2 regions of the Ralstonia sp. 24A2 genome follow, and region 1 is predicted to be linked to the other one. Evidence: predicted binding sites of a transcription regulator. Region 1 holds the regulator's gene; the other holds the start of a gene.
The links. The regulator NrdR, encoded in region 1, represses ribonucleotide reductase genes. The targets are predictions, from matches to a motif close to CACNANATNTNGTG.
Positions count from the first base shown of each region.

Region 1 (15,235 bases):
ATACAGCGCCTGCAGATCGCCGCCGGCCCAGAATTCGCGTTCGAACGATTCGGTCTGGCTGCGCGCAGCGCGCAGTGCAAATGCCTTGCGGAAGATGTACGTCCAGGAGAACAGCGACATCACCAGCAACAGGCCCATGACAAATTGGACCAACAGACTGGCGTGCAGCACCAGCGAGACGATCGACAGATCTTGTGTGACCTCGACGGGATTCATGCGGCGGCTTTGATGGTTGCGAGTACGGGAGCGGGGATCGGGGTCGGCCGGAATGTGAGCCGGTCGACACATCCAACACGAATCGTGCCTGATGCGAGCAGAACGTCGCCACGCCAGCCTTCTTGGGCAAATTGGACCGACGCTGGGCCAACCCGTTCCATACGCGAACGGATCTGCACCAGGTCATCTAGGCGGGCAGGTGCGCGGTAGTCCACAGCGGTGCTGCGCACCACGAAAATGGCCCCGGTCGTGTCGGCCAGCGCCTGCTGGTCGACCCCGAGCGCGCGGAGCCACTCAGTGCGGGCGCGCTCAAAGAATTTCAGATAGTTGGCGTAGAACACTACACCGCCTGCGTCGGTATCTTCCCAATACACGCGCAGGTTCCAGTCAAAAGAAGACATCCGGCAATTTTACCAAGGCTCATGTGACGGCCAGCCATCCACCGGCCGGCCGAGGGCTTGCACGCTGTGGCAAACCCTGCATGACACGATTTAAGCCATGTCCCGCGTCAAGCTCGTGGCCGAGAATGACTGGCAAACGGGCATGAGCTCGATTGCGTTGACATTGAAGTGCGCTGGGAGCGCCGCCATCCAGTAGACCGCCTCGGCGATGTCGTCGGCGGTGAGCGCCTCCGTGCCTTCGTAGACCTTATCCACGCGGGCATCGTCGCCCTTGAAACGGACGTTGGAGAACTCGGTGCCCGAGCACAGGCCCGGCTCGATGTTCGATACGCGCACGCGGGTGCCGGTCAGGTCGGCACGCAGGTTCAGCGAGAATTGGCGCACGAACGCCTTGGTCGCACCATATACGTTGCCGCCCGGGTACGGGTACGTCCCGGCAATCGAGCCAATGTTGATGACATGACCACGATTGCGCTCGACCATGGCCGGAAGCAACGCACGCGTCATATGAACCAAGCCGGAGCAGTTGGTACCGATCATGCGATCCCAGTCGGTCAGGTCTGCGCGTTGGGCGGGTTCCAGACCAAGCGCCAGGCCAGCGTTGTTGACCAGCACGTCGACGTCGCGCCAGTCCTCGGGCAGCGAGCCCGGCAACGCCGCAACAGCGGCGGCATCCAGCACATCCAGCACGACCGGCAGAAGCGCGTCGCCCAGTTCGGCCTTGAGCGCATCCAGACGATCCTGACGGCGGCCAGCCGCGATCACACGATGGCCTTCCCGCACGAAACGCCGCGCGATGGCTGCACCGAACCCGGCAGTTGCACCGGTCACGAATACGATCATGGAAGTGTCTCCAAGCCTGAAAAAATGCGAAAAACAGAGTTTACCTGAAGCGTTGCCGCCTGTTGCGTCGCAATGTGCTTGGGCAAGCGCCCCGCGCCTTGCGGCAGTCAAGGGCCTGTCGTACACTCGCGGGCAACCATTCCACCTTGCGCGACTGGCGAATCCCGGGGCTGCAGCAACACACCGCAGACCTCGGCAGTGGGCACCGACCACGAGGAAGCGCAAGGTTTCTGGCGTCATGCACAACGACGCCTGCCGCTCGCCTGGGCAGCGAATGGGAAGCAGGGTGACTTGGGCACCCGCTGCCATCGGTCAACGCCGAGACAGCGTCCAAGCCGCGCGCATGTTTCCCGAAGCCAGCCCGCCACACCCGATCTCCGTTTTTTCCGTTTCGTTTCAGACCAGACACTCGCCATGTTCGAACGCAGCCGCTATACGATCGACCAGATCGATCCCGAGATCTTTGCCGCCATCCAGAAGGAAAATCAGCGCCAGGAAGATCACATCGAGCTGATTGCCTCCGAGAACTACACCTCGCCGGCCGTGATGGCCGCGCAGGGCTCGCAACTGACCAACAAGTACGCCGAGGGCTACCCCGGCAAGCGCTACTACGGCGGCTGCGAATATGTGGACGTGGTTGAACAGCTCGCCATCGACCGCGTGAAGCAACTGTTTGGCGCTGAAGCGGCCAACGTGCAGCCGAACTCCGGCTCGCAGGCCAACCAGGGCGTGTTCTTCGCCGTGCTCAAGCCGGGCGACACAATCATGGGCATGAGCTTGGCCGAAGGCGGTCACCTGACGCACGGCATGGCGCTCAACATGAGCGGCAAGTGGTTCAACGTCGTCAGCTACGGCCTGAACGCGCAAGAAGACATCGATTACGACGCGCTGGAAGCCCTGGCGCAAGAGAAGAAGCCCAAGCTGATCATCGCTGGCGCTTCCGCCTTTGCGCTGCGCATCGACTTCGAGCGCATTGGCAAGATCGCCAAGGCGATCGGCGCGTACTTCATGGTGGACATGGCCCACTACGCCGGCCTGATCGCCGCAGGCGTGTACCCGAACCCGGTACCGCACGCTGACTTCGTCACCACGACCACCCACAAGAGCCTGCGCGGCCCGCGCGGCGGCGTGATCCTGATGAAGGCCGAGCACGAGAAGGCCATCAACTCGGCGATCTTCCCGGGGATCCAGGGTGGCCCGCTGATGCACGTGATCGCCGGCAAGGCAGTGGCATTCAAGGAAGCGCTGTCGCCGGAGTTCAAGGCGTACCAGGAGCAAGTGGTGAAGAACGCTCGTGCCATGGCCGAAACGCTGATGGCCCGTGGCCTGCGTATCGTGTCGGGCCGCACCGAGAGCCACGTGATGCTGGTGGACCTGCGTGCCAAGAACATCACCGGCAAGGAAGCCGAGAAGGTGCTGGGCGACGCGCACATCACCGTCAACAAGAACGCGATTCCGAATGACCCGGAAAAACCGTTCGTGACCTCGGGCGTGCGCCTGGGCTCGCCGGCCATGACCACGCGCGGCTTCAAGGAAGCCGAGGCCGTGAAGGTTGCACACCTGATCGCCGACGTGCTGGACAACCCGCACGACGAAGCGAACATCGCCGCCGTGCGCGCCAAGGTGGCTGAGCTGACCAAGCAGTTCCCGGTCTACGCCTAAGCGCTTGACCATGGCCGGGCAACTGGCCACGTAGTACTCTGCCGCGATGGTCACCCCGGCCATCGCGGCGTTGTTCTTTTAGCGCAGTGCGTTTGAGGTTCCCGAGGAGCGCGGCATGAAATGCCCCTTTTGCGGCCACGCGGCCACCCAGGTGATTGAGACTCGCATGTCGGAGGAAGGCGACACCGTGCGCCGGCGCCGCAAGTGCGAGTCCTGCGACCGCCGCTTCACGACCTACGAGCGCATCGAGCTGTTCTTCCCCGCCGTCGTCAAAAAGAACGGCAGCCGCGTCGATTACGACCGCGCCAAGGTCAAGGATTCCATGCGCCTGGCGCTACGTAAGCGCCCTGTCTCCGCCGAGGCCATCGACGAGGCCATCGCCCGCATCGAAGAAAAACTCCTCAGCCACGGCGAGAAGGAAATCGGCAGCGACCGCGTGGGTGAACTGGTCATGCGCGAACTCAAGCGGCTGGACAAGATCGGGTACATCCGGTTTGCGTCGGTGTACCGGAGTTTTGAGGATCTGGCGGAGTTTCGTGACGTGCTGGATGAAGTTGCGGCGACGAGTGCGCGCAAATGAGAAAGGCCCCCTAGGGGGCCTTTTTTGTTACCAGCACTGCGCAGTTGCAGTCGTGTTGTTTTGGTTATTCTGCTGGCCCAATTGGTTAATCGTGTAGGTGCCGCAGGTGTCTGGTAGTTGCGGCCCCGATGGTACAGCGACCGCCGTGTACGAAGGCTGTGACGCCGCGTTGTTCAACTGTGTCACGTTAAGCGTGTAGTAGCTCTGGCTGCCCGTCTGCACCGCGACCGGAAATGATGCGGCCCCATACCCCAATGCCGCAGGCGAACTGGTGTAGATGTTCTGCAGCGTGTAGTAGCGCTCCTGCCGCGCCGCCAAATCCAGCAGCGCGGTCTTCGCATCAACGCGATGCGACTTGAGCACATATTGCTGATACGACGGGTACGCAATGATCGTGATGATGGCGACGATCGCCACCGTGATCATCAGCTCGATCAGGGTAAAGCCTGCGGCCTGCCCCGCTGGAATGGATTGTTCTCGATTCATGGTTTAACGCAGCTTGACCCAGTTCAGACGCGAGCCGACACCGGCAGCACCCGGGTTGATCTGGTTGACGACACCTGTACCGGTGGTGGTCTGCTGCACCAGATAAGGCAGCTTGTTTGCGGTCACGATCGACGGCGTACCGGTAGCGCTCAAGCCAATACCACTCACAATGCCGCCGTTGTAAGTCGGGAAGTTGTTGTTGTTATCGCCAAAGAAGGATTGCGACGCTGCACCGCCTGAGCCTACCGCCACGGCCATCGTATATCCCGAAGCCGGTGTCGACGTGCAGGACAGCACCTGCTGCACCGCCGGGATGGTCGTGTTGACGATGAACATGCCGTAGGCAAGCGTCGGGTTGTAGACGACCTGCTCATAGTTGGTGACAGCTGTAGCTCCCGATCCCGTGGTCGTACTTGGCAACGGCAGCGTCCAGCCATACTGGGTATTGCCACTGCCACATGCAGTCGATCCTTGCCAGCACACCTTATTGTTGCTGACAGTCCGGTACGAAGGAGTGTTAGCGGAGCTAGTCGATTGCGCAGTAATGTTCTGGGTTAGCAGCGATGTTGTCGTAACATTCTGCGGCCCGGTGAGCGACGCATATCGCGCGGATGCTGATGCCTTGCTATTCCAGGCACTCATGTCCCAATCCCAAATACCGTAGAGCGCCTGCACAGTCTTCGAATACGTGGCCGCCGCTGTCAGCGTTTGCGGCAACGCTTGCCCGGTGCCGAAACTCACAAGCACGCGCGGCTGACCAGTACCGGTGCCGGGGATCGAAGCCACAGCTACCTTGCTGGTAATCGGCTGGCCGGTCGAGGTCGTAAACAGAGGCGACGAAGATGCCGCCCACGAAGATGGGTTTGCCGAAGTCAAGTCAAAACGCCATACGTTGCCCAGCAAATCGCCCGCGTACACATAGTCAGTAATGTGGTCGCCATCAAGATCTGCCGGGGTCACGTACGCAATCCCGTTCTTAGTGCTTCCGCTGGGGCCGGCGCCGGTATCGAAGTAATAAAACGTCTTTGTGCCATCGCTGGGATTAACCAACATGACAAATAGGCCCGCGCTACCCTGCTGGCTGTTCAGCCCATTACCGAACAGAACTGCCCAGTAGCCGTTGTGCAGACGACGAATGACGGGCGTGCCATAGGTGCTACCGAGATACTGACCGCAGTTTGCGACGTTGGAACATGTGATCGTAGACGACGACCACTCGCCCACCACCAACGAACCGGCATTGCCCTCGGTAAAAGTAGAAGGATTGGTGATGTCGAGCGCGTAAATCGCCCCCGAACCCTGGCTCGTGTTGTCCCCAATCGCACCGGTGGCATTGCCACCGCCACCCAGGCCACCGACCAGCCATGTGTGCCAAGCACCGTTGTAAAACAGCTCCCCCGTGCCAGGCGTCGCATCGACATACAGATTGTGTGTGTACGCCGTCGCACTGAAATCGAGGTTGCTGTCAGTACTGTGGATCGTGTTCAACACCGTTGCCGGCATGTATGCGATAGCCTCAGCACCATCGTTCGGCGTACTCGCCGAGTTCCCGACAAAGTTGCCCGTGGCATCGTAGGCACCAGCACGAAAACCATGCAACATGCCGTCGTTGGCACCAACATAGACAACGTTCTGCCGAGTTGCATACTGACTTTTGAAGGCCGCGTAGCTTCCTGCTGGCTCGGCCGGAGTTGCCGAAGCATTCAGCGCATCCACCCACGGGCCGTTGTATGGGGCAGAAGGCGCGCCCACCCAGGTCGGGCTGGAATTCATGATATCGCCCAGCACTCCTGCCCGGGTCCGGAACGATCCGCCAGTGGCAACCTCTTTCGTACGATCGCCACGCAAGTAGGACAAACGGTCGGCGGTAGCGCTGCTATCACCCGCTGTAAGCACCTGCTGCTGCGCAGAGGTCAAATTTGCCCACTCAAACGGAATGCCCACGCGCGACGCATCGTTCCAGGTCAAGATGTTGCGTGCTGTCGGCGCTTGCGCCGTGACCGTCACGTTTGAACCCATTGCCTGACATGCCCCACCGGTCAGCTTGCAACTTGCGTTCCAATTCGCCGTACCGTTGATGGTGACGATGCCCGTCACGGGATCCATCATTAGATTTTGTGCAGTCAGTTCGCCCCACCAGTTCGTCGGGTGGTAGTACGCAAGGTAGACCTGTGTGCCAGCCTCAACCCGTGCCGATTGCTGAACGTTGGTCCCCGCCGAACTACTCGACTGCCCAATTGGCGCAGCCTTGAAACAAGTGATCTCGTGAATATTGCTCCCGCTACCCGTACCGGCCGAGAAACCGAAACGGAACGATGGCGGCAATGGCCCGTTTTGTGCGGTGATGCTTTGATCCTTGATCACCGTCTGAGTCGTGCCACCGTTCACGCTGTATGACACGTTCAAAATGCCGTCCTGCGTAATGCTGATCCCATAAGTGATCGGAACCCCGTTTGCACGCGTCGGGTTCGAAACAGCTTGCTGGTTGGCGATCGAGATACCGAGATCTTTGCCCGTGATGTAGTTGTAGTTGTATGGCAGCTTCTCTGTCGTCTGATAGCCGCTGCCAATGCGCTGGTTGTTCGCGTCGGTTTGCGTCGAGCCGCTGTAGTTGTACAGGTAACCGGCCTTGCAAGTTGACTGAACGGCTGTCTGTTGCGACACCGCCAAACCCGATGACGGATAGTACTTAGCGTACTTGGTGCTCAAATTCAGCCAGTTGGTATTACCTGCTCCTCGCAGACTGATCCGACTAGGCTTCGATCCCCCTGCGCCTGAACTGGTGTTGTCGCCCGAATTCGAGAAATTACCGAACTCGTCAATGCCAAGACCAATGTAGCCTCCAGCCACACCGTCATACACACCGTTTACGTTCGAGCAGCTGTACCCCAAGCTACCACCCAGTGCACCAACCGTAATCAGATCCGTTTTGCCATCGGCTTGTTTCAATGAGCCATCGGACAGGAAGAACCCAATCCCATCCGCACCAGAGCCAACGCCGGCGGAGTTTTTATAAGCATTGCCACCATATGTCACCGTGGTGAACGTGACCTGCACCCCTTGGTTCGTAGGAATGGTGAAGTTCGAAACGACAGCACCGTTCTGGCTATTGCCATTCGTGCCCTTGCCCGTGTCTCCATTAGTCAAACGCAGTGCGCCTGACCCGGCTGCCTCAGGAAACGTTCCGTTAACGCCACCAACCAACGTGGAATTCTTCTGGGTGTAGTAGGCCAGCCCCGAACACCCAGGAATTGGATTCGTGTTGGGGTCATAGACAGGATTAGTCCCGGCAGTCAGGCATGCCCCGTTCAGGGAGAACCATTTGGCAGTCGAAGTTGTGCCGGTCAACGTATCGCTGATGACCTGCTGCGCACGCGACACCCCGGGCAATAACGCCACCGTCGCAAACAAGACAATCCGTTGGATCTTTTCCATTATTGTTGCCCCAGATCTTTGGCGCCCGTCGTGATTTGGTAGGTGCTCTGCACCACAGCTGCGGTTGCCGAATCGCCACCATAGCCAAACGCGGTGACACGGAAGAGCTGCCCGAGGCCGTTCGGCGTCAGACCCATGTAACTGATGTACATGCCGGGCTTGTTGGCATAGTTGATGTCGCCAGCCGGCGAACTTGCTGTGGCCAGGCCACCGCCACCGCTGGCCGTCATTAGCGGCGGCAGATAGTCGGATCGCACACTCCACGGCAGCGTAGTGGGATTGGTCAATGCGGTAGAGCAGACCCGCATCGCAGACAACGTGTTGGCGTTGGTTACCCCCGAGCACGCGACACCGCCAGCCGCACCGTTGCCCTGAGAAAGCCACCACTCCCCGTATTGCAAGGCACTCTGCGCGGCCTCAACCGCACGCTGCTTGTCACGCGTATTGGCGGCAATACGTTCCTGCAAACCAAAGCTGCGCAGCATGCTCACGGCAAACAACGTGAGCACGACCAACAGCACCAGCCCGATGACGAGCGTGTAGCCCTGATCCCTGTGACGCAAAGCGCCGGATGAACGCATCGTCTTGCTCATATCTGACCCATCAGGCTGATGGTCTGAAGCCATGGAATGGCTGGAGGACTGGTCCCATCTGGTTTTTTGAACGGCGGAAGGAAGGTCAGCTGGATCTGCACCGTACGCACGGATGACCACAGGCCACCTGCGGCTACCTGGCTCGCGCTCATATAGGTATCTGCACTGCGATTGTTGTTGCTATCGACGCCGTACGTCACCTTGAAGCCGGACACACCGCTGACCAACGGGACGGGGTTCGCGCCATTCAACGAACACTGCAGCTCATTGTTTGCACTGATCGAGAACGTATTGATGTAGACCTGACCGCTACCGCTGGTGTTGGTCTGGCCCCAGCAGTTCATGATGCCGTCGCCGCTAGCCGTTGCGAACTGCGTTGTCAGCACGTCATTTGCACCAGATGCACCCGACGTGCCAGCAATCGGCTGCCCTGCCACCAGCGACCCATAGACTGCGTTGGTCGAAGCCGGTAGCGATGCAAGTGCAGTGCTATTGACGGGATCGGGGTAGTAACCCGCCGACTGGACCGTCGAGGTCAACACAGTCAGCGCCAAGCGCTCGTTGTCCTGCAACTGCGCGAGCTGATCCTGACTCGTGAACGTGTTCTTCAAGTTCACGAACACCACCACCACGCCCGCCATCAGGAATAGCCCGATGACCATGGCGATCAGAATTTCGATCAAGCTCGAGCCTGCCTGCCTACCGGCGAGCCTTGTACGGGACGTCGTCAGTGTCGTGTTCATGGCTGGACGTAGACAGTAAAGCTCTGAGTGGACGCCGTCGTCACGCCCGACGCTGCAGTCGTGCTATTGATGGCCGTGTATTTTTCAGACCACGTCACCGTGATGTTGCAGCTGACCGGTACACCCGTGGTGGTCGTGCAGTTCACGGTTGCGAAATAGCTTGGGAAGTGATCATTCATGGCGGACGCCCAGGTCTTCACGTCATAGGCCGCCATCTGCTGCGGGGTACAACCGCTCGCACAACTCGCCACGGTGGCATTCAGCACACCCGAGGAATCCGTGACCGTGTTGGCACCAGTCACAGTAAACGAGGCGGGCGCCAAACCCGCCGCCCAATACGCCTTGTTGCCGTGCATGGCGGCAGACAAAGCCTCCGTCTGCATCGCCATCAAGGACCGGACACGTGTGATCTGGGTGTTGTTAACCGCCGCCGCCTGAATCTTGGCCAAACCCAGCAAGCCCACACCGATCACCACCATGGTGATCAACACTTCGATCAGCGAGACGCCGGCTTGGCGCCGTTTCATATTCAGCTGCATGCGCCCCCCGTGTGCACCGCGCGCCCAACCATGTTGACGCTCACGCAGCGTGTTGCCGTGGCATTCGCGGGCGAAGTCGTGCTCAACGTCACCTTGAATGCGCCGTTGTTCGGCAAGTTCATTGCAAAGCCGTCACGGCTATACGTCAACGATTTGGTCGTTGAGGTCGTGGTCGCGGTAAACGTATCGCTGCTAGTGAAAGGGGCCCGCGCCCGCAACACCTTGTCAGTCGACGTATCAATGGCTCCGGAACCGTTGTCATCGTTAAATACGATCCAGCCCCTGTCCCAAGCATTTGCGTTCGTGCACGTTGCGCCATCAGACGAAGCACACAGGCTGACCGGCAAACCACGCTTGATCGCTTCGCTACGGGCGAACTGGAGGTCGTTGACCAGGGAATTCGCCTCGGATTGCGTGCGCGCCCGCTGAATCGTGCCGGTGAATGACGGCACGGCGATCACCGCCAGAATGGCGACGATTGCGAGGGTAATGATGATCTCGACCATCGTGACGCCACGGGATCGACGCGACCGCATACGCCCCGCCCGCCCCATGCGAGGCAGGAGATCAGGTTGCGCCTGCATATCGCGCGACGCGCGTCCGGCACAAATGCCGAAGCCGCCGCCACACCTCACCTCTTGGCATACATGCCCGGTGCTGCGTGAAGACGATTGATGACGCGCGGCTAGATGATTGCGGACCGCAGCCGCCATGTCAGTGCAACAGCTGACCGACTGGAAACCCGTATCGCCCGGTAGGCGAAATCCCGTTGTGCATATTTACCCCCGACATTTTGTTATGCGGCAGTCACGACGCAATCGTTATCGCGTGCGCTGCTGATTTCTGAACTTCCCGAGTTCTTTTGTTGGGCCGCATTCAGCCCCCGCTGAACACGATGGTCTGCCCGGCAAAAAAGCGCAGGCTGACGCACCCACCGAAATAGTGGGGAATTAGTCAAAAAGTGTCAACAACCCCCTACTCGATAGCAGGGTTCGAGCAAGTCGGCTTTGACGAAAATCCAACGATTGACAGTGAAACGCAAACGCGGGCGCACTATGAGCGGGCGCCTTGCCAGACCACCAAGGAGGGTATTGACCAGATATGACACTTATACGGCCAGATTCACACTAACTTGAGCGGCTCCGTCAAGCGCACTACCGACGCATGCCCTCCCGCCCCCTCCGCCAGCACGGCGCCATCCTGATCGAATCCCTCGTTGCGCTAGCCCTGCTGTCACTCTGTGCCGCAGGCGCACTGGCAGCGCTTGAGCGCATGGAAACGACCAGCCAGAGCCTGCGCCAGCTATCGGCCGAAGTCCGCACACAAAGCACCCGAATCGAAACCGCAGACTCGCGCTGACATGCGTCGCCTATCCCACGCCTCGCGGGGCGCGACGCTGGTCGAGTTGCTGATCGGCACGTTGGTCGGTCTGATCGTGCTCGGCATCGCGCTCCAACTCACGCTCCTTGCTCGCGCGCGCTATCAACGCGTCACCGACGAGGCCCTGATCGAAGATCGCGGCACGCAAGCGCTGGAATTGCTGACAACCGCGCTGCAGCAAGCGGGGTGGGTGACGGATACGCCGGCACCACCACGTGCGCGCATGTGGCCCGATGCCAAGGCACCGCCCTCCATCCAAGGCGCGGACAACTGCACCCCACGGGAGGCTGAAAACCTGGATTGCGGCTCCAGTGGCATCCGAAGCAGCGACGCAGTGCTGGTGCGCTTTGCGGGCCGCAACATGTCGACCTCGCCTCAACGCGCAGACAACAGCGTCACCGATTGCTCCGGCTACGGTGTGACAGAACAAGTCCAGGGAGGTGGCAGTGATTTGCGCCCCGGATACATGTTGCTGTACCTCTCCAGGGCACCCGACAACGAGCCACAGTTGATGTGCCGCTCGCGAGCACATCAATCTGGTCAGATCGCTGCCAATGCCTGGACATCCAACGGTATGGTCCGCGGCGTTGAAACGATGCAACTCCTGTACGCGGTCGGCACACCCGACGGCACCTCAACCACCACACTGTCAGCCCGGGCACTCACCCCCGATCAGTGGCGCCGCGTGCAAGCCGTACATATCGCGTTGGTCGTACGCGGCAACGACAACGACCCGAACTCCGCTGGCAAACCCGCGCCGACGCTGGCGCTGTTTCCCCACCTTCGCCAACCGACAGGAACCAACGCGCAGGACTTGGGATTCACCCCTACCCAACCTCAGCGCCGCCGGGCCCTCTTCACGGCGACTGTGCGCTTGCGCAATCCACTCGCCTGCGACGTCGACGTATGCTGACCTGTAGCCCCCGGGAACACGGCTTCTCGATGATGATCGTGATGGCAGCAGTGGCGTTGCTCGGCCTGCTGACGATGGCGACGTTCCATGTGGTACTGGATCAGCGGCAGCGCACCTCCCTCACCGCCGACCACGCCTTGGCCAAATACGCCGCAGAGCATGCGCTGACTGCGGCGGAGTGCGAACTGTCTGTCGTCACCGACACGCCAGCCCCTTCGGAATGCGCCGTTGCCTTGCCACAAGAGCGCATCGTTGCCCTCAATCCCTTCTCGTTGCCGGGCTTTGTCGCCGGAGCCTGCGGCAGCGGTAACACGCTCGGGTTGTGCCGGCCCCGACCTGATCAATCGCTCTGGGAACTGGCGGGGCTGCTGGATGCAATCTCCCTTGGCATGCCAGTTGGCTTACCTACCCCGACCCCAGTCAGTGAGCGCATGTCGGCTCGTGTCGCGCGCTACGTCATCGAGCCCATTCCCGACCAGTGGCCCGGCCAAGTCACGCAAGCCGGCGAGATATCGCTGCCCTGGTTGTATCGCATCACGGCCGCAGGTTTCGGCGCCGACCCTGCCGTGTATGTCGTGCTGCAAACGGTCTTTCGCCCACGGGTGTCGAGTCAGGCATCGACACCATACGTCGCTATTGAACCCGCGCTGCCAGTCGTCCGCCCTGACCGCACAATAGTGCAAACCGTTCACACAACACACTGGACAACCGGCGGCGACCCGCCACACACCACCACAACCCAGACACACACCCTCAAGCTGGCTCGCTTGAGCTGGCGTGAACTGATTGAAGAAGGCACACGCTGATGCGTCACGAAGCCGCGTTCACGCTCGTCGACCTCACGATCGCACTGGCCGCCGCTGCTTTGCTGGCCGGAGTGGCCGTGCAAACGTGGGGGAACCATCGCGAGCGCGCGCAACGAGCCTCGGCGCGTGCAGCCTTGATCGCGGCCATGACTGAGTTGGAGCGGCTGCATGCCCACACGGGCAAAGACACGGCACCCGCCCGCCTCTCAGAGCACGCTCCAGGCTACCGTCTGCTCGCCAGCCCATGCGCAGGCCGCGCCTCCGCGCATTGCATAGAAGTGGCAGCGCAACCCGTGGAGCCAGACACCGCCTGCGGCACGCTCATCCTGCGCAGCAACGGCGAGCGGTTCACGCAGATTGGCGATACGCGCCAATCGGCATCACACGCGTGTTGGCCATGAAATATCTTCGTTCGCGTGCCGGGTTCACGCTGGCCGAACTGGTCGTCGTCTTGAGCGTTGTGTCCATCCTGGCGGTGTTCGCCGCGCCTGCCGGATTGAACTGGTGGCAACGCGAAACCGTCATCGTCCTGGCAGACCGCTTTGCGAGCGCCATTTCACTGGCGCAAACCCTGTCGCGCAATCAACACGTGTGGGTTCACCTTGGCCCGCTCAACGCAGCGCAGCGCTGGAAATCCGGATGGGCGCTCTATCAGACATCGGCACCCGGGCAGCAAGAGGCACCGCGCGAGCCCGACGCCAATAGCATTCTGATGACCGTATCACCGCCGATGATTCCGCCGGCCGAAATGACCTTCCGGGGCTCGAGACGGGGCGTGGACACCCTTTCCTATGCACCTGTGGGATACTCACGACAGCTCAACGGCGCTCAGTTTGGCGGCACGCTGACCATCGCATCCGGAACGCATGTCCGTCGCGTCAAGATCAGCTTGGCGGGCCGCGCCCGCATCTGCGATCCGGCCAACGACACCACATGCACTGACACCGGCGCCGACTCTTAACCCAACCGCCCCGTTTCTCTGCCCATGTTTTCCGATTTCGACCACGCCATGATGCAGCGCGCCCTGGGGCTGGCCGAGAATGGACTCTTCACCACCACACCCAACCCGCGCGTAGGCTGCGTGATTGTGCACGGCGACACTGTCATCGGCGAAGGCTACACACAGCCCGCCGGCCAGGACCACGCCGAAATTCAAGCCATCAAGGACGCCCAGTCGCGCGGCCAGGATGTGCGCGGCGCTACCGCCTATGTGACGCTGGAGCCGTGCAGCCATTTCGGACGCACCCCGCCCTGCGCTGACCGCCTGGTTGAAGCCGGCATCGCCCGCGTAGTGGCCGCGATGGAAGACCCGAACCCCACTGTTTCCGGACGCGGCCTGCAGAAACTGCGGGACGCCGGCGTCGATGTGCGCTGCGGCCTGCTGGAGCGCGAAGCACGCGAACTGAATATCGGCTTTGTCTCGCGCATGACGCGCGGCACGCCGTGGGTGCGCGTGAAGGTGGGCGCATCGCTGGACGGCCGCACGGCGCTCGACAACGGCATCAGCCAGTGGATTACCGAAACCGAGGCGCGTAACGACGGCCATCGCTGGCGCGCACGGGCCTGCGCCATCCTCACCGGCATCGGCACGGTGCGGGAAGACAACCCACGCCTGACCGTGCGTGCCGTCACCACGCCGCGCCAGCCGCGCCGCGTGCTGGTCGACTCAGCCCTGGACGTGCCGCTCGATGCGCACATCCTCACCACGGATGGCCACCACGAGCCGACGCTGATCTTTGCCGCCCAGCCCGAAGCCGGCCGCATGCGCGCCTTGGCCGAACGCGGCGCGGAGGTCGTCCTCCTGCCCAATGCTGCAGGCAAGGTCGATCTGGCAGCCATGCTGCGCGAGTTGGGCCGCCGCGAAATCAACGAGCTGCACGTCGAGGCCGGCTTCAAGCTCAACGGCTCCTTGCTGCGCGAAGGGCTGGTCGACGAGATCCTCGTCTACCTGGCGCCCAAGGTGCTCGGCTCCGGCCAGGGCATGTTCAACATGGGGCCGCTGCAGACGCTGGAAGGCGCGGCCGAATTCTTCTTTCACGACATCTCGCGCATCGGGGGCGACCTTCGCATCCTGGCGCGCCGCAACCCGACAGACTGACACTATGTTCACTGGAATCGTCGCCGCAGTTGGCCGCATTGAAACCGTCACGCCGCTTGGCACCCACGCAGATGCAGGCGTGCGCCTGTCCATCAACTCGGGTGGCCTGCCGCTGGCCGACGTCGCGCTGGGCGATTCGATCGCCATCCAGGGCGCATGCATGACCGTCGTCGCCAAGACCGATACGCAGTTCGACGTAGATGTCTCGCGCGAATCGCTGTCGAAAACGGTCGGTCTGGAGCACCCGGGCGAAGTGAATCTGGAGAAGGCCCTGCGCCTGGCCGACCACATCGGTGGGCATCTCGTGTCGGGCCACGTGGACGGCCTGGGTACCGTCACACATTTCGCGCCCGTGAACGAATCGCACGAACTGCGCATACGCGCCGCGCCGGCTTTGGGCAAGTATCTGGCCTACAAGGGCTCCGTGGTGGTCAACGGGGTATCGCTGACGGTCAACAGCGTGCGCGACGACGCCGACGGCTGCGAGTTCTCGATCAACCTGATCCCGCACACGGTGGCCGTGACCACGCTCAAGCACCT
Region 1 covers NZ_JBPVZD010000002.1:1,491,416-1,506,650, reverse strand. Annotated here, with positions in the region: gene tolQ (protein TolQ) at 1-216, opposite strand, end outside; gene ybgC (tol-pal system-associated acyl-CoA thioesterase) at 213-617, opposite strand; gene ydfG (bifunctional NADP-dependent 3-hydroxy acid dehydrogenase/3-hydroxypropionate dehydrogenase YdfG) at 708-1,460, opposite strand; ZMP/ZTP riboswitch at 1,601-1,736, shown strand; gene glyA (serine hydroxymethyltransferase) at 1,875-3,122, shown strand; gene nrdR (transcriptional regulator NrdR) at 3,238-3,702, shown strand; gene ACS13N_RS11935 (type IV pilin protein) at 3,730-4,188, opposite strand; gene ACS13N_RS11930 (pilus assembly protein) at 4,192-7,626, opposite strand; gene ACS13N_RS11925 (pilus assembly PilX family protein) at 7,623-8,216, opposite strand; gene ACS13N_RS11920 (PilW family protein) at 8,213-8,959, opposite strand; gene pilV (type IV pilus modification protein PilV) at 8,956-9,486, opposite strand; gene ACS13N_RS11910 (GspH/FimT family pseudopilin) at 9,489-10,034, opposite strand; gene ACS13N_RS11905 (prepilin-type N-terminal cleavage/methylation domain-containing protein) at 10,663-10,857, shown strand; gene ACS13N_RS11900 (PilW family protein) at 10,859-11,791, shown strand; gene ACS13N_RS11895 (pilus assembly PilX family protein) at 11,821-12,597, shown strand; gene ACS13N_RS11890 (type IV pilin protein) at 12,597-12,998, shown strand; gene ACS13N_RS11885 (GspH/FimT family pseudopilin) at 12,995-13,558, shown strand; gene ribD (bifunctional diaminohydroxyphosphoribosylaminopyrimidine deaminase/5-amino-6-(5-phosphoribosylamino)uracil reductase RibD) at 13,583-14,695, shown strand; gene ACS13N_RS11875 (riboflavin synthase) at 14,700-15,235, shown strand, end outside.

Region 2 (15,235 bases), on a different contig from region 1:
CCTGATGCTGCTCGCCGGCTTGTGGTGGTTGAGCCGCCTGGGGGAGCGCCCGTCGCGTTCATCGCGCTCGTCTGGACAGGGGCCGTCGCAGGGGAGCGCGAAGCGTGCGCCTGAACGCGAGGCTTCCCAACCGATCGAGCAGTGCGCCGTCTGCGGCGTGCATGCCCCGCGCACCAGCATGGTGGCGCTGCCAGGCGGCCGCTACCGTTGCCCAGAACACGCCGACCGGGACGGCGCGTGATGCCCGAGGTGTCTCGCTCGCAGCCTGACCTGCAGTCCAAACTGGTCTCGCCGGATGCGGCCCCCAATGGCTCCAGACCGTCCGGCTTTCGCGCAGTGCTCTCACGCCTGAATGCCTGGCGCGCGCTGCGCTCGGTTTGGCTGGAGCCTGATCCCCCTGAGTTCCAGTGGCGCTTGCTGCGCTATTTCGCGTTCAGCCGTGCGGCTGTTGCGCTGGTGCTGCTGTTGTTCGTGATGGTGCCGCGTGAGCACGAAACGGCGGGGCTACCCAACAGCGAAGCGTTACTCAGCCTGGTGCTGCCTTACCTGGCCGTGGCCCTGTTGATTCTGGCTGCAGCCGGATGGTGGCGCTCGCGGTTCCAGTTCCGTGTGCGGCTGGACGTGGTGCTCGACCTGCTGGTCCTCGGGTTGGCGTATGCCGCGCTGTCGCGTCTGTCGGCCAGTGTGGCGATGGTGTTCCTGATGCCAGTGCTGGCGGCCGGCGCGCTGACCAGCTTGCTGTTTGCACTGTTCACGGCGGCGGTGGCGTCGATGGTGGTGTTGGCCGATCCGTTCCTACAAATGCTGGGCGATGGGGTGATCGCGCCGGGGCTGGCTTCGGCGGGGTTGTACGGCCTTGTCTACATGATGGCCGCGTCGATGATGTATGGGCTGTCGCATCGCCAGATCGCGCAGGAACGATTGACCATGGCGCGCGAGCGCGAGTTGCGCCTGCAGCAATTGGTCAACCGCCTGATGGTCTATGACATGCAGGATGGCGTGATGCTGGTACGCGCCGATGGCCGCGTGGTGGCCGCCAACCCGGCTGCCGCCATGCTGCTGGGCGTACCGCAGAACGCCTTTGTGAACAGCGGTGCGATGCTGTTCGATCTGAAGGATGTGCCGCACCTGCGTCCGCTGCTCGAAACGCTGCGCCAATGGCTGCGCCGCAAGAGCCGCCATCCTGGTGCCGGCGATGCCTTGGGCGATGACGACGCGCCGCGCATCCTCGATTTGCTGCCCGTCGCGTCCGGTGGCCGCAGGACGCTGCATGCCCGCCTGCGCCTGCGCTTCATCCTGCCGAGCCTGGCCAATTTGCGCAGCGTCTATATGGATAGTCTCGTCAGCTCTATCGGCCTGGGCCTGCCGGGCGAGGGCGGTGAGATGCTGCGCCTGCGCAACCAGCCGGCCGAGGCTGGCACGCAGGGCTGGTCGGCCGATGACGAAGCCTTCCTGCGCCACGAGCTGCACGACACCGTGCTGGTCCACGTGGAAAGCTGGGAGCGCGTGGCCGAGCAGGCGCAGCAGGAAAAGCTCGCGTCGATGGGCCGGCTGGTGGCGAGCGTTGCGCATCAGATTCGTAATCCGCTGGCGGCGATCAGTCAGGCCGCCGAGTTGCTGGATGATCCGGGTGAGGGTGAGCATGCCCGCTCGGTAGGCGCCAACCCGGGCTCCGGCGTCGAAACGCGCCTGCTGCGCATCATCCGTGACAACGTGCGCCGGCTCGATCAGGTGGTCGCCGATGTGCTGATGCTCTCGCGCCGGCCGCGCGGCGAGCGTGTGCGTGTGCAGCTTGCACAGGTGCTACCGGAAGTGGTTGAGCGTTGGCGCGCGGAAGCCCTGCGCCGCGCAGGGGAGGCCACCGAGATCAACCCCAACCTCGTGCGCGTGGCGGTGGACCTGGACAAGCCCGTGCTGTTCGACCCAGCGCAATTGCAGCAGGTGGTTGGCAACATGCTCGACAACGCGCTGCGCTACTGCCGCCGCGTGCCGGGCTCGATCCTGCTAGCTGCCTACGCACTGGACGAGACGCACGCAGAACTCGTGATCTGGAACGACGGCCCCGAAGTGCCCACCGAGCAGCAGCGCAGCCTGTTCGAACCGTTCTTCACGAATGACGCACAAGGCACCGGCCTGGGCCTCTACATGGCGCGCGAGTTGTGCAGCGCCAACGATGCGCAGATCCGCTACGGCGCCATCGCGCTGGAATCCTTGCTCGATCGCACGGGAGCGTTGACCATGGAGGCGCGTCCGGGTGAAGACGCGCTGCCGCGTCGTGCCTTCGTCATCACTCTGATGTTTGACCAACCTGCCGTGCCCTTGGTGGAATCAACCACCGCATGACTTATCTCTGATCCATGTCCAAAGTCGCCATCGTTCGCGAACCCATTCTCGTCGTCGATGACGAAGCCGACCTGCGCGAGCTGTTGGAAATCTCCCTGCGCCGCATGGGGCACGACGTGGTGCTCGCCGGTGGACTGGCCGAAGCGCGCGAGGCCTTGTCCCGCCAGCGCTTTGCGTTGGTGCTGACCGATATGCGCCTGGGTGACGGCCTGGGCATCGAACTCGTGCGCCAGTTGTCGGCCACGGCCGACCGCACGCCAGTCGCCGTCATCACCGCCTACGGCAGCGCCGAGAACGCCGTGGAAGCCCTCAAGGCCGGCGCGTTCGATTACATCGCCAAGCCGCTCTCGCTCGACCAGTTGCGCAGCCTCGTGCTCAATGCGCTGGGCCGCCAGCAGCGCGATCCCGACCCCGGCAGTTCCGACCTGGCCGAGCGCACCAATGACCTGTTGCCCGGGCACTCCGCCGCTATGCAGGAGGTGCGCCGCTCGCTGATGCGGCTGGCGCGCAGCATGGCACCGGTGGTCATCAGCGGGGAATCGGGCAGCGGCAAGGAACGTGCGGCGCGTGCCGTTCACGCGCTGTCGGCACGTGCGTCGCGGCCGTTTGTGGCGGTCAACTGCGGGGCGATTCCCGAGAACCTGATGGAGGCCGAGTTCTTCGGCTACGTGAAGGGTGCCTTCACCGGGGCCGATAGCGACCGCCAGGGCTTCTTCCAGGCCGCCAACGGCGGCACCCTCATGCTGGATGAAGTGGCCGACCTGCCGCTGACCATGCAGGTGAAATTGCTGCGCGCGCTGCAGGAACGCCGCGTGCGCAAGATTGGCGAGAGCCGCGAAGACCCGGTCGACGTGCGCGTGGTGTGCGCGAGCCACCAGAACCTCGCGCGTCTCGTTGCCGCCGGCCGTTTCCGCGAAGACTTGTTCTACCGCCTGAACGTGCTGGAACTGCGCATGCCTACGCTGCGCGAACGCGGCGAAGACGTGCCCGTGCTGGCCGGTGTGCTGCTGGAGCAGCTCGCCAACCGCTACGGCGATCCGCGCCCCAAGCGCCTGACGCGCCCGGCGCTGCAGCAGTTGTGTGCGTATCCGTTCCCGGGCAACGTACGCGAGCTGGAGAACCTGCTGGAGCGCGCTTACGCGTTTGCCGAAGGCGAGTCGATCGACGTCGATGACCTGGGCGCACTCGGTGCCGAGATCGAGCGCTCGCCGCTGTTCCACCGCACGCGCGAGGCGCAAGCGGCCGCGCAAGGTCTGCAGGGGAGTGGTCACACGATGGCGCCCCCGCCCGTGACGGGCTGGCCCGACGCGGTCTATATGCCGGCACCTGTGGTCAGCCCAATCGCAAGCCCGATGGGCATGCCGCAGCCGATGGTGCAACCCGCCGAACCGGCACCGGCCGCTGCACCTGCTGAGCCGGCGCTGCCGAATGTGGCACTGCCGATCGATTTACCAGCGTATCTGGAGTCGGTCGAGCGCAGCGTGATCCTGGCCGCGCTGGACCAGACCGGCTTCAACCGCACGGCGGCGGCCAAGCTGCTTGGCCTGTCGTTCCGTCAGTTGCGCTATCGCATGCAGCAACTCGGCATCCGTGATCCGCGCGATATCGAAACTGCGGGCGGTCTGGGTGAAACCGCGGGCAACGGTCTGAACGGCGATGCCTGAACGCAACGCCTTGCACGTCGATGCCGCGGGCTGGGTGGAAGGCGTCCGCCGCCACCCGTCGCCGAATATCGACGAGAGGCCGGAAGGCATGCCGATCGATCTGATCGTGCTGCACAACATCAGCCTGCCGCCTGCGCAGTTCGTGACGGATTTCGGCACGGACGACGTGCTCGACTTCTTCACCAACACGCTCGACTGCGACGCGCACCCGTACTTCGATCAACTGCGCGGCGTGCGGGTGTCGGCGCATTTCTTTGTGCGCCGCACGGGCGAGTGCGTGCAGTTCGCGCCGTGTGGTGCGCGTGCGTGGCATGCTGGCGCGTCGGACTTTTTCGGCCGTACGCGCTGCAACGATTTCTCGGTCGGCATCGAGATCGAGGGGACGGACGACCTGCCCTTCACGTCCGAGCAGTACGCCACCACGGCATCACTTGTGCGGGCGATCTGCGCGGCGTATCCGATTGCGGCGATTGCCGGGCATTCGGACATCGCGCCGGGTCGCAAGACCGATCCTGGGCCATGCTTCGACTGGGCGCATCTGCGAGCGCTTGGCGGCTTCAACGCGGCGCTGTTTCCGTATCAGCACGCGCTCTGACGCTGCAATAGAAACGGGCGGCCCCTTGCGAAGGCCGCCCGTGTTCTCCTCCCTGCTGGTCTTTCTTAGGTGCCCATGGCCGGGTCGGACACGCCGTCCTTGCCGGTTTCCATGCGACCGGCAAAGCGCCGCGTGAAGCCGCCTTGCGGCACCGTCACCGTGAAGTCGTACCAGTTGCCCTGGCGCGCGATCGGCCAGTGCTGGTCGAGCTGCTTGCCGGCCGGGATGTCGAACGTCCACGGGCCGTCGGTGCGGTAGGCGTTGGGCTTGACGGTGAAGGTGCAGCCGGTGGTGCCGGTGTTCATCATCGTCACGTAGACCTCGGCGTTGGCCAGGTCGTAGCACACGCGGATTTCCGGTGCGCTCGAACCGGCTGCCGACATGGCGCTCACATCGCCCGAGAATGCGCGGTGGAAGCCGTTGGGGCCGAGCACCCACAGGTCGTACTTGCCCTTGTCTGCGGTGTAGACGTCCCACGCGTCGTCGAGCATCTTGCCGGGTTCGACGGCGTAGCGGCGTGGCACGCGGTCCAGGTGCAGGCGGTCGTACACGTGGAACACGGCGGCGGCCGTGCCGGTGTTGCTGAAGATCAGGCGCAGGGCGCGATTGGTGGCGTCTTCACGCGCGCTGACGTGTAGCTCGTACGGCAGGGCGCGCGAGGGGCGCGTGCCGGTGGCCTGCACGGGCAGTTGCTGTGCGGCCACGGAGGGCACCGGCACCTGCGGCTTCAACCCCTGCGCGGTGCGGATCGAATCGGCCGTGGCCTTGTCGCGGCTGGGCAGCGTGGGCAGTGTTTCGTTGTTCGGGTTGACGAAGTTGAAGGCGCTGGTCAGGTCGCCCAGTACGGCACGGCGGTATGCGCTGATGTTCGGCTCCTTCACGTTGAAGCGCAGTTCCAGGAAGCGCAGCACCGAGGTGTGGTCGAACGCCTGCGAGTTGACCCAGCCGCCGCGGCTCCATGGCGAGACGATGTACATCGGCACGCGCGGGCCGGGGCCGTACGGGTTCTTGTCGGTGTGGTATTCGCCGGCGGTGTTCACCGTCGATTTGCCGGCCAGCACGCCGTTGTCATACGCCGGGGCGGCGGGCGGCGGCACGTGGTCGAAGAAGCCGTCGTTCTCATCGAAGTTGATGAACAGCACGGTCTTGCTCCACACCGCTGGGTTGGCGGTGAGCGCGTTGAGCACTTCCTGCGTGTACCACGCGCCCTGCACGGGGCTCGACGGTCCGGGGTGCTCGGAGTACGTGGCCGGGGCGACGATCCACGACACCTGCGGCAGTTGGCCCGCCGCGATGTCGTCCTTGAGCGCTTGTAGGAAACCGCCGTCGGGCATGGTGTTGCCGACGCCCTTGATCAGCGGGCTGATGGCTTCGTCAGCGGGCGTGTACGCCGGGAACGGGCTGCCGTCCTTCAGGTTACCGCGTGCGGCGTTGGCATCGCGATACGCCTTGAAGCCGGCGAGCGGGTTGTCGGTGAAGTTGTCCGGCATGTTCTGGTAGACCTTCCACGACACGCCAGCGGTTTGCAGGCGTTCAGGGTAGGTCGTCCAGTTGTAGGTGACGCCGGCGTCGAGGTGGTCGCCGCTGTTGTCGATGACCGGGCCGCCTGCTGCGCCCGTCGGGTCATTCGTGCCCGTCCAGTGGAATAGGCGGTTGGTGTTGGTGCCGCCGTGGAAGCCGCAGTGGTACGCGTCGCACAGCGTGAAGGCATTGGCGAGCGCGAACTGGAAGTCCAGCTCGGTCTGCTTGTAGTAGCCCATCGACTGCGTCTGCTTGTAGGTCGGCCACTTGCTCATGCGGCCGAGGTCCCACGCCTGCTGTGCATCGGGGTAGCTGTGCGGCGTGCCCGAGACGCGCTGCGCGTTGCCGGCGCTACTGTCGAGGTAATACGGCAGCACCGTGCGCGACGTGCCGCCGCTGGTGTAGGTCTGCTGCCAGACGTTCAGGCCACCGGCCAGCGGGATCGGGAAGCGATCGCCAAAGCCGCGCACGCCCTGCAGGGTGCCGAAGTAGTTGTCGAACGAGCGGTTCTCCTGCATCAAGATCACCACGTGTTCGATGTCGCGCATCGTGCCGGTGGCATTGTTGGCGGGAATTGCCAGCGCGCGGCGGATCGACGGCGGGAAGGCGGCCAGCGCGGCGGCGGAAATCGCGCCCGTGCCAGCCATCTTGAGGAAGTTGCGGCGGTTGCCGTTGTTGGTGTTGGAAGTCATGTCGGTCTCAAACGCAAGTCGATGGGGAGGCAGCGCGGCTTACGGAGCGCAGTGCAGGTTCGGCTTGTTGGCCGGCGGTTGACCGGGCTGATCCGGCTGGGCCGTGCCGGGGTTGCCGGTGCCCGGCGTGCCGTCGTTCGAATCGCCGCCGCAGGCCGACAGCGACAAGGTGGCGGCACACAGCAGCGCGGCGGCCAGCCAGTGCGGCCGCGCGAGAGAGTGGATGAAGGGCTTCATGAGCGGTCTCGTTCGGGGTGAGGGGGGATCAGGGGTTCAGCGACGACAGCGGCTGGTGCGAGCCGTTGATCGACTTGAGTTCGTCCAGCGTCAGGCGGCGCGTCCACATGGCCAGGTCGTCGTAGGCCATCACGCCCTTGAGCGCGCCCGGGTTGTTGGGCACGTAGTTGTGCGTGGCGTCGTCGTTCACGCCCCAGACCTTGGTGGCCAGGCCGCCCAGCTTGGTGACGTCGGTGTTGGCGATGGCGCGGTCTTCGGTCTTCTGCACACCCAGCACCGGATCGAGGATGTAGGCGCTGAACAGCTTGGTCTGCGTGTCCACCGACAGGGCCAGGTACGCCCACTGATTGGCGCTGAACTTCATGCCCTGGATGTCGTCGCGCTTGCCGCCGCTGCCCAGGTTGAAGCGCACCTCGCAGCCACCCCACAGGGCGATGGCGATGCCTGGGTTGGCGCCGGAGTAATAGTTCTTGTTGGACAGGATCGGCTCCCCCGTGCCATTGCCCTGCGTGCAGTCCGACTTGAACCAGAAGCCGATGGTGAATTGCGGGCTTTGGGCGATGTCGGCGCCGTTCTGCGTGAGCTTGTAGGCGTCGATGCGAGAGTCGACCGACAGTGCCTTGCCGCCAAACGGGTCGGTCACGGCCGAGCCGCCGTCGGTGCCGGCCACCCATGGGCCCAGCGTCGAACTGTTCTTGCGATCCGTCGGCGGCAGCGGGTCGAAGCTGTAGTACATCGCCAGGCCGTTGGTCAGCGTCGTGGCCAGCGGTATCGGCGCCACGTAGTTGATCTGCGCCAGCATCGACACCGGCACGTTGTTGCGCACCAGTGTGTAGTTGATGCGGTAGAGGCCGTTTGCGGTAGCGATGCTGCTGTCGGTGTACTGCGTGGCCGTGGCGGGCAGCGTGGCGATTTGCGTGCCGTCGCGCAGCACGGTGATCGGGCCGCTGGCGGTGGTCGGGTTTTGCCAGTTCAGCACCAGCGAGGCGCTGTAGGCACCCACCGTGCTCTGGAGGTTGCGCACGCCCACCGTGCTGGCCGTGAGCGCGGTGCCGTCGAGCTTGTGTGCAGTCGCCGGCACGGCGGCGTTCAGTTGCGCCAACACGGTCGGCACGATGTCGGCCTCGCTCGGCAGGGCGGCCAGCGCAGCTTCGGTCGTGGGGGCCGCCGTGCCGTTCTTACCCAGCGCCGGATTGACAGTCTTGTTGAGCGCGATGAAGGCGGTGCGGTTTTCCAGCGTGGGCGCCGAGGTGGTGGCACCCGTGGCATCCAGCCCGTGGCTGGTCGTGACGACCACGAGCCAGTCTTCGTTCGGGTTGGCGGTGCGGCGCTGGGCGATGGCAGCCTGCAGCGTGCCGAGTGCTTGGTCGACGCTGCCCAGGGCGGCGGCGTACGCATCGCTTTGCAGGCCCGAGGCGAGTGCGGCCGCGGCGGGCGCGGTGTACTGCGCAAAGACGACGTCGTAGCCGGACTGCACTAGCTTCACGCTGTTCTGCGTGACGCAGGAGTCGACCTGGGCGCAGTCGACCAGCGTATCGAGGTTGCCGGCCTGTTGATCGGCCTTGAGCAGGGTAGGCAGCACGGGCGAGCTGACGGCCGCGCCCAGGCGTTGCGTGGTGCCGGTGGCCTTGGCGGCGGTGCGCGCGTAGCTGAAGACGCTCGGGGCGGCCAGCGTGGCGACGGTGTCGTCGGTCACGCCATGACGGTTCTGCCAGGTGCCCGACAGCACCGTGGCCCAGCTCGGCGTATCCAGCGGCGGTTGTGCGGTGGTCGTGCCCAGTGTGCCGCCGGTCGAGGCGGGCATCACGGACAGCGCGCCCAGGTTCGGCAGGCTGCGCTGCAGCAGCGCGCTTTGCACCTGCGCGTAGGTGGCGCCGTCCACGCCCACCACCAGCACTTTCTTGCTGGCGCTGGTGGACGGCACGGTCGTGCCGCCGGGGTTGGCGACGGGTGCACTGTCGCTGCCCCCGCCGCAGGCCGTCAGCGTGGCGGCTACGGTTGCGCCCAGCGCGGCCGTGAGCAGGCGGCGGGCAGGTTGGTTCGATGCCATGTTGGTTTCCTCGGTCGTGTGGTGCGCGGCATGTGCACCGTGGTGATTGCGCTCCCCCGCAATGCGACCGAAGAGTAGGGACGGGGCCTGTCGCTCAGGTGACAGGCGCGGCAAGAATGCTGATGCCGCTATTTGGATTTCTTAAGCGCGCTAGGAATCGTCAGAAGCCGACGGCGGTGCATCGGTGCACCAGTGCAGTGCGCGCCACACATACCCCTACCGTAGATGAGGTGACGTCTATCGAACTTGCGCGACTGATAGAAAGAATTATTCTTGGAATGTGTCCATTGCGACGCCGCACGTGAGCCCCGACGACCCTTTGTGCAGACTGGGGCCGCGGGTTTGCGGCACCGCATTTTGATTGCAAAAAAGCCCCCGAAACCCCATCTGTCAAGACTAGGCAAATTCGATTGGCCCACTATACTTAGCGCCAATCCCGGGGTGACACACTAGATGTAGTGGTGAATTTCCGGGATTCTTATTTCGGCGCCCGCGCGGGGGCGAGCGTACGGCAGGTCAAGCCGGCGCTTGGGGGCCGAGGAAGGGCAAGGGCCTTTTCCGTCTCTTTTTCTCTGCGCGGCGCAAGGGTTTGCCAAGGGTTCATCACCCCAGGCGAGCCGCCAATCGAACGGTTCAACAGGAGTCCTTATGCAAACGGCCCAATCCGAAATTCACTCCGGCACCGCCAATCCTTCCCAATTTGCGCAAAGCGCTGGCGGCACGGCCGTGGCCTCCGGCACGGCTCTCGGCGTCAACCTTGCCGATTACAAGATCATCCGCCGCAACGGCGCCGTGGTCAGCTTCGAGCCCTCCAAGATCGCCGTGGCGATGACCAAGGCCTTCCTCGCCGTGAATGGCGGGCAGGGCGCTGCTTCCGCGCGTGTGCGCGAGCTGGTCGACCAACAGACGCAGAACGTGGTGCGCGCCCTGCTGCGCAGCCGCCCGAATGGCGGCACGTTCCACATCGAAGACGTGCAGGATCAGGTCGAACTGGCCCTGATGCGCTCGGGCGAGCACGACGTGGCCCGCGCCTACGTGCTGTACCGCGAGCGCCGCGCCCAGGAGCGCGCGCAAGCCGGCGAAACCCAGCAACAGCCGGCCTTCATCGGCCTGAACGTGACCGACGGCGGCATCACCCGCCCGCTGGACATGGCTGCGCTGCGCAACGTGATCGTCTCGGCTTGCGAAGGCCTGGGCGACGCGGTGGACCCGGAGCCGATCCTCAAGGAAACGGTCAAGAACCTGTATGAAGGCGTGCCGATGACGCAGGTGTACGACTCGGCCATCCTGGCCTCGCGTACCCTGATCGAAAAGGACCCGGCGTACAGCCAGGTCACCGCGCGCATCCTGATGCACACGATCCGCCGCGAGATCCTCGGTGAAGAAGTCACGCAAGCCGAAATGGGCGCGCGCTATGTCGACTACTTCCCGCAATTCATCAAGCGCGGCATCAACGCCGAGCTGCTCGACGAGAAGCTGGCCCAGTTTGACCTGGCCCGCCTGGGCGCGGCGCTGGACGCCTCGCGCGACTTCCAGTTCAACTACCTCGGCCTGCAGACGCTGTACGACCGCTACTTCCTGCATATCAACGAAACCCGCATCGAGATGCCGCAGGCATTCTTCATGCGCGTGGCGATGGGCCTGGCCCTGAACGAAATCGACCGCGAAGCCCGCGCCATCGAGTTCTACCAACTGCTGTCGTCGTTCGACTTCATGTCGTCCACGCCGACGCTGTTCAACTCGGGCACGCGCCGCTCGCAGCTGTCGTCGTGCTACCTGACCACCGTGTCGGATGATCTGGACGGCATCTATGAAGCGCTGAAGGAAAACGCGCTGCTCTCCAAGTTTGCCGGCGGCCTGGGCAACGACTGGACCAACGTGCGCGCCCTGGGGTCGCACATCAAGGGCACGAACGGCAAGTCGCAAGGCGTGGTGCCGTTCCTGAAGGTCGTCAACGACACGGCTGTCGCAGTCAACCAAGGCGGCAAGCGCAAGGGCGCCGTCTGCGCATACCTGGAAACGTGGCACCTGGATATCGAAGAATTCCTGGAGCTGCGCAAGAACACCGGCGACGACCGCCGCCGCACGCACGACATGAACACGGCCAACTGGATTCCGGACCTGTTCATGAAGCGCGTGATGGAAGGTGGCGAGTGGACGCTGTTCTCGCCGTCCACCTGCCCGGACCTGCACGACAAGGTCGGCAAGGCATTCGAACAGGCTTACCTGGGCTACGAAGACAAGGTCGCGCGCGGCGAGATCAAGCTCTTCAAGAAGATGCCGGCGCTGCAACTGTGGCGCAAGATGCTGGGCATGCTGTTCGAAACCGGCCACCCGTGGATCACGTTCAAGGATCCGTGCAACATCCGCAGCCCGCAGCAGCACGTGGGCGTGGTGCACAGCTCCAACCTGTGCACGGAAATCACGCTGAACACCAACGACAGCGAAATCGCCGTGTGCAACCTGGGTTCGGTCAACCTGGTCGCCCACCTGGTCAAGCAAGCCGACGGCAGCGTCGTGCTGGATCACGAGAAGCTGAAGAAGACCGTGCGCACCGCGATGCGCATGCTCGACAACGTGATCGACATCAACTACTACGCGGTCAAGAAGGCACGTGATTCGAACCTGCGCCACCGTCCGGTCGGCATGGGCATCATGGGCTTCCAGGACGCGCTGCACGTGCTGCGCATTCCGTACGCCAGCGAAGGCGCCGTGCAGTTTGCCGACACCTCGATGGAAGCGGTCTGCTACTACGCCTACTGGGCCTCGACCGAACTGGCTGAAGAGCGTGGCCGCTACAGCAGCTACAAGGGCTCGCTGTGGGACCGTGGCATCCTGCCGCAAGACTCGCTCAAGCTGCTGGCTGAAGAGCGCGGCGGCTATCTGGAAACGGATATGTCGTCGACGATGGACTGGGACAGCCTGCGCGGCCGCATCAAGCAGCACGGCATGCGCAACTCGAACTGCGTGGCGATCGCCCCGACGGCCACGATCTCCAACATCATCGGCGTGTCGGCCTGTATCGAGCCGACGTACCAGAACCTGTACGTCAAGTCGAACCTGTCGGGCGAGTTCACGGTGGTCAACGACTACCTGGTGCGCGATCTGAAGGCACGCGGCCTGTGGGACGAAGTGATGGTCGCCGACCTGAAGTACTTCGACGGCTCGCTGGCCCGCATCGATCGCATCCCGCAAGACCTGCGCGACCTGTACGCAACGGCCTTCGAAGTCGAGCCGACGTGGCTGGTTGAGGCTGCATCGCGTCGCCAGAAGTGGATCGACCAGGCGCAGTCGCTGAACATCTACATGGCCGGCGCGTCGGGCAAGAAGCTGGACGACACCTACAAGCTGGCGTGGCTGCGTGGCCTGAAGACCACGTACTACCTGCGCACGATCGGCGCCACGCACGTCGAGAAGTCGACCGTGTCGCGCGGCACGTTGAATGCGGTGTCCTCGGGTAGCGATGTGGGTGGTGTGTCGGCTGCAGGTGCTTCGCAAGCAGCACCGGCCAGCGCGCTGGACGCCGCTGCCGCCACCGCGCAGGCCATGCCGGAAGCCGAAGGCGCCGTGTGCACGATGCGCCCGGGTGACCCCGGCTTCGAGGAATGCGAAGCCTGCCAATAAGTCTAAACAGTGTCTGAAGTTGCTCCCGCGCAAGCGGGGGCAACGTGGCTTGAGCGACACTAAGCAACACCAACCTCGCGCTCTCTTTTTTCCGACAGCGGGAGCGACGAGCAAAGAATTCTGGAGAAACACCTATGCTGAGCTGGGACGACGACGTCAAACCTGCCGCACAACCGCAAGCTGCACCGCAGCCCGCGTATCAACCGCAGCCGCAACTGCAAACGGCCACTGCTGACCAGGGCGGCGTGCTGCCCCCGTCGGCCACCGCCGTCGGCACGGGCATCCTCGGCAACAACCCGAACGCTGCCGCCGCACAGAGCAACCGCCGCGTGAACGCCGCCGACAAGCGCGTCATCAACGGCGCGACCGACGTCAACCAACTGGTGCCGTTCAAGTACAAGTGGGCGTGGGAAAAGTACCTGGCCGGCTGCGCGAACCACTGGATGCCGCAGGAAATCAACATGTCGCGCGACATCGCCACGTGGAAGGACCCGAACGGTCTGACCGAAGATGAGCGCCGCATCATCAAGCGCAACCTCGGCTTCTTCGTGACGGCTGACTCGCTGGCCGCCAACAACATCGTGCTGGGCACGTACCGCCAGATCACCGCGCCGGAATGCCGCCAGTACCTGCTGCGCCAAGCGTTTGAAGAGGCGATCCACACGCACGCCTACCAGTACATCGTGGAATCGCTGGGCCTTAACGAGGCCGAGATCTTCAACGCGTACCACGAAGTGCAGTCGATCCGCGACAAGGACGAGTTCCTGATCCCGTTCATCGACACGCTGACCGATCCATCCTTCAAGACCGGCACGCCCGAGAATGACCAGAAGCTGCTGAAGTCGCTCATCGTCTTCGCCTGCATCATGGAAGGCCTGTTCTTCTACGTCGGCTTCACGCAAATTCTTGCGATGGGCCGTCAGAACAAGATGACCGGTGCCGCCGAGCAGTACCAGTACATCCTGCGCGACGAATCCCTGCACTGCAATTTCGGTATCGATCTGATCAACCAGATCAAGCTCGAGAACCCGCACCTGTGGACGGCCGAGTTCAAGGCCGAGATCACGGAGCTGTTCAAGAAGGCTGTCGACCTGGAATACCGTTACGCAGAAGACACCATGCCGCGCGGCGTGCTGGGCCTGAACGCACCGATGTTCAAGGGCTACCTGCGCTTCATCTGCAACCGTCGCTGCCAGCAGATCGGCCTCGACGCGCTGTTCCCGAACGAAGAAAACCCGTTCCCGTGGATGAGCGAGATGATCGACCTGAAGAAGGAACGCAACTTCTTCGAGACGCGCGTGATCGAGTACCAGACCGGTGGTGCGCTGTCCTGGGAGTGATGGGATACCCCTCCACTCCAGACTTAAGAAAGGGCCCGTCAGGGCCCTTTTTTATTGTTACGACTGTTGAGAATGTGTTGAGCTTGATGGGGCCAGGCTCGCGGTCGTCTTATCGTTGCGCCCTGAGTTGAACTGAAGAAGACAGGGGCACCATATGAAAAAGACGTTTCTTGCCACCATCGTGCCGTTTGCCCTGCTGGGTACCTCGTCGGCTTTTGCCGACAACGTCGGCTGTGCCGCCAAGATCCGCGCCATCGAGACGCAGATCGGCGAAGCCGAGAAATACGGCAACACCCACCGCATCGCCGGCCTGCAGGATGCGCTGGCCAACACCAAGGCCAACTGCAGCAATGCCGGGCTGGCCGATCGCGCCGACCGCAAAGTGCGTGATGCCCAGGAAGACCTTCGCCGAGCCGAATCGGAAGTGCGTCAGGCCGAAGACAAGCTGCGTGAAGCGCGTGACGAGGGCAAGACCAAGAAAATCCGCAAGGCGGAACGCAACCTGGCCGACAAGCAACGCAAGCTGCGTGAGAAGACGGAAGACCTGCGCGCCGAGCAAGCCGCGCTCGGCAAGCATTGAGATAGATATTGTGGATGGATCGGGCTGGATTGATCCAGTGTAGAAACAGGAGGTTGTGTGCATCCAGCAGCGGTTTTGGCCAGTTGGGGGCCGCACGATACCCAGCTTATCCTGTCATGCGGACTTGGCCTCGCATTGATTATTGTCGCCATTGGCTGGCTCAAGCTGGCCCCGTTTCTGGCGATTCTGGTGGGTACGTTTGTTGCCGGTATCACGGCAGGGCTTGCACCTGCAGCCATTGCGTCTGCCTTTGCCCAGGGCGTGGGCAACTTGCTTGGCAACATTGGTATCACCATTGCACTGGGTGCCATGCTGGGTGCGCTGGTCGCGGGCTCTGGCGCGGCGGATCGGCTGGTGGATACGATCCTTAAGCGTTCAACGCCGCGCACGTTGCCGTGGCTGATGGTGCTGGTGGCGTTGATCATTGGCCTGCCGTTGTTCTTCGAGGTGGGCCTGGTGATGATGGTGCCCATCATCTTCGCGATGGCGCGTCGCTCGGGGCAGCCCATTTTGCGCATCGCCATTCCTGCGCTGGCGGGCCTGACGACGCTGCATGCCTTGATTCCGCCGCATCCTGGCCCACTGATTG
Region 2 covers NZ_JBPVZD010000001.1:86,503-101,737, forward strand. Annotated here, with positions in the region: gene ACS13N_RS00395 (hypothetical protein) at 1-241, shown strand, start outside; gene ACS13N_RS00400 (ATP-binding protein) at 241-2,343, shown strand; gene ACS13N_RS00405 (sigma-54-dependent transcriptional regulator) at 2,358-4,007, shown strand; gene ampD (1,6-anhydro-N-acetylmuramyl-L-alanine amidase AmpD) at 4,000-4,602, shown strand; gene ACS13N_RS00415 (phosphocholine-specific phospholipase C) at 4,668-6,815, opposite strand; gene ACS13N_RS00420 (hypothetical protein) at 6,855-7,052, opposite strand; gene ACS13N_RS00425 (alkaline phosphatase family protein) at 7,081-9,102, opposite strand; gene ACS13N_RS00430 (ribonucleoside-diphosphate reductase subunit alpha) at 9,751-12,726, shown strand; gene ACS13N_RS00435 (ribonucleotide-diphosphate reductase subunit beta) at 12,861-14,066, shown strand; gene ACS13N_RS00440 (DUF1090 domain-containing protein) at 14,221-14,646, shown strand; gene ACS13N_RS00445 (GntT/GntP/DsdX family permease) at 14,704-15,235, shown strand, end outside.
Region 2: the regulator NrdR is predicted to act here: its motif matches at 9,550-9,563, upstream of ACS13N_RS00430 (ribonucleoside-diphosphate reductase subunit alpha).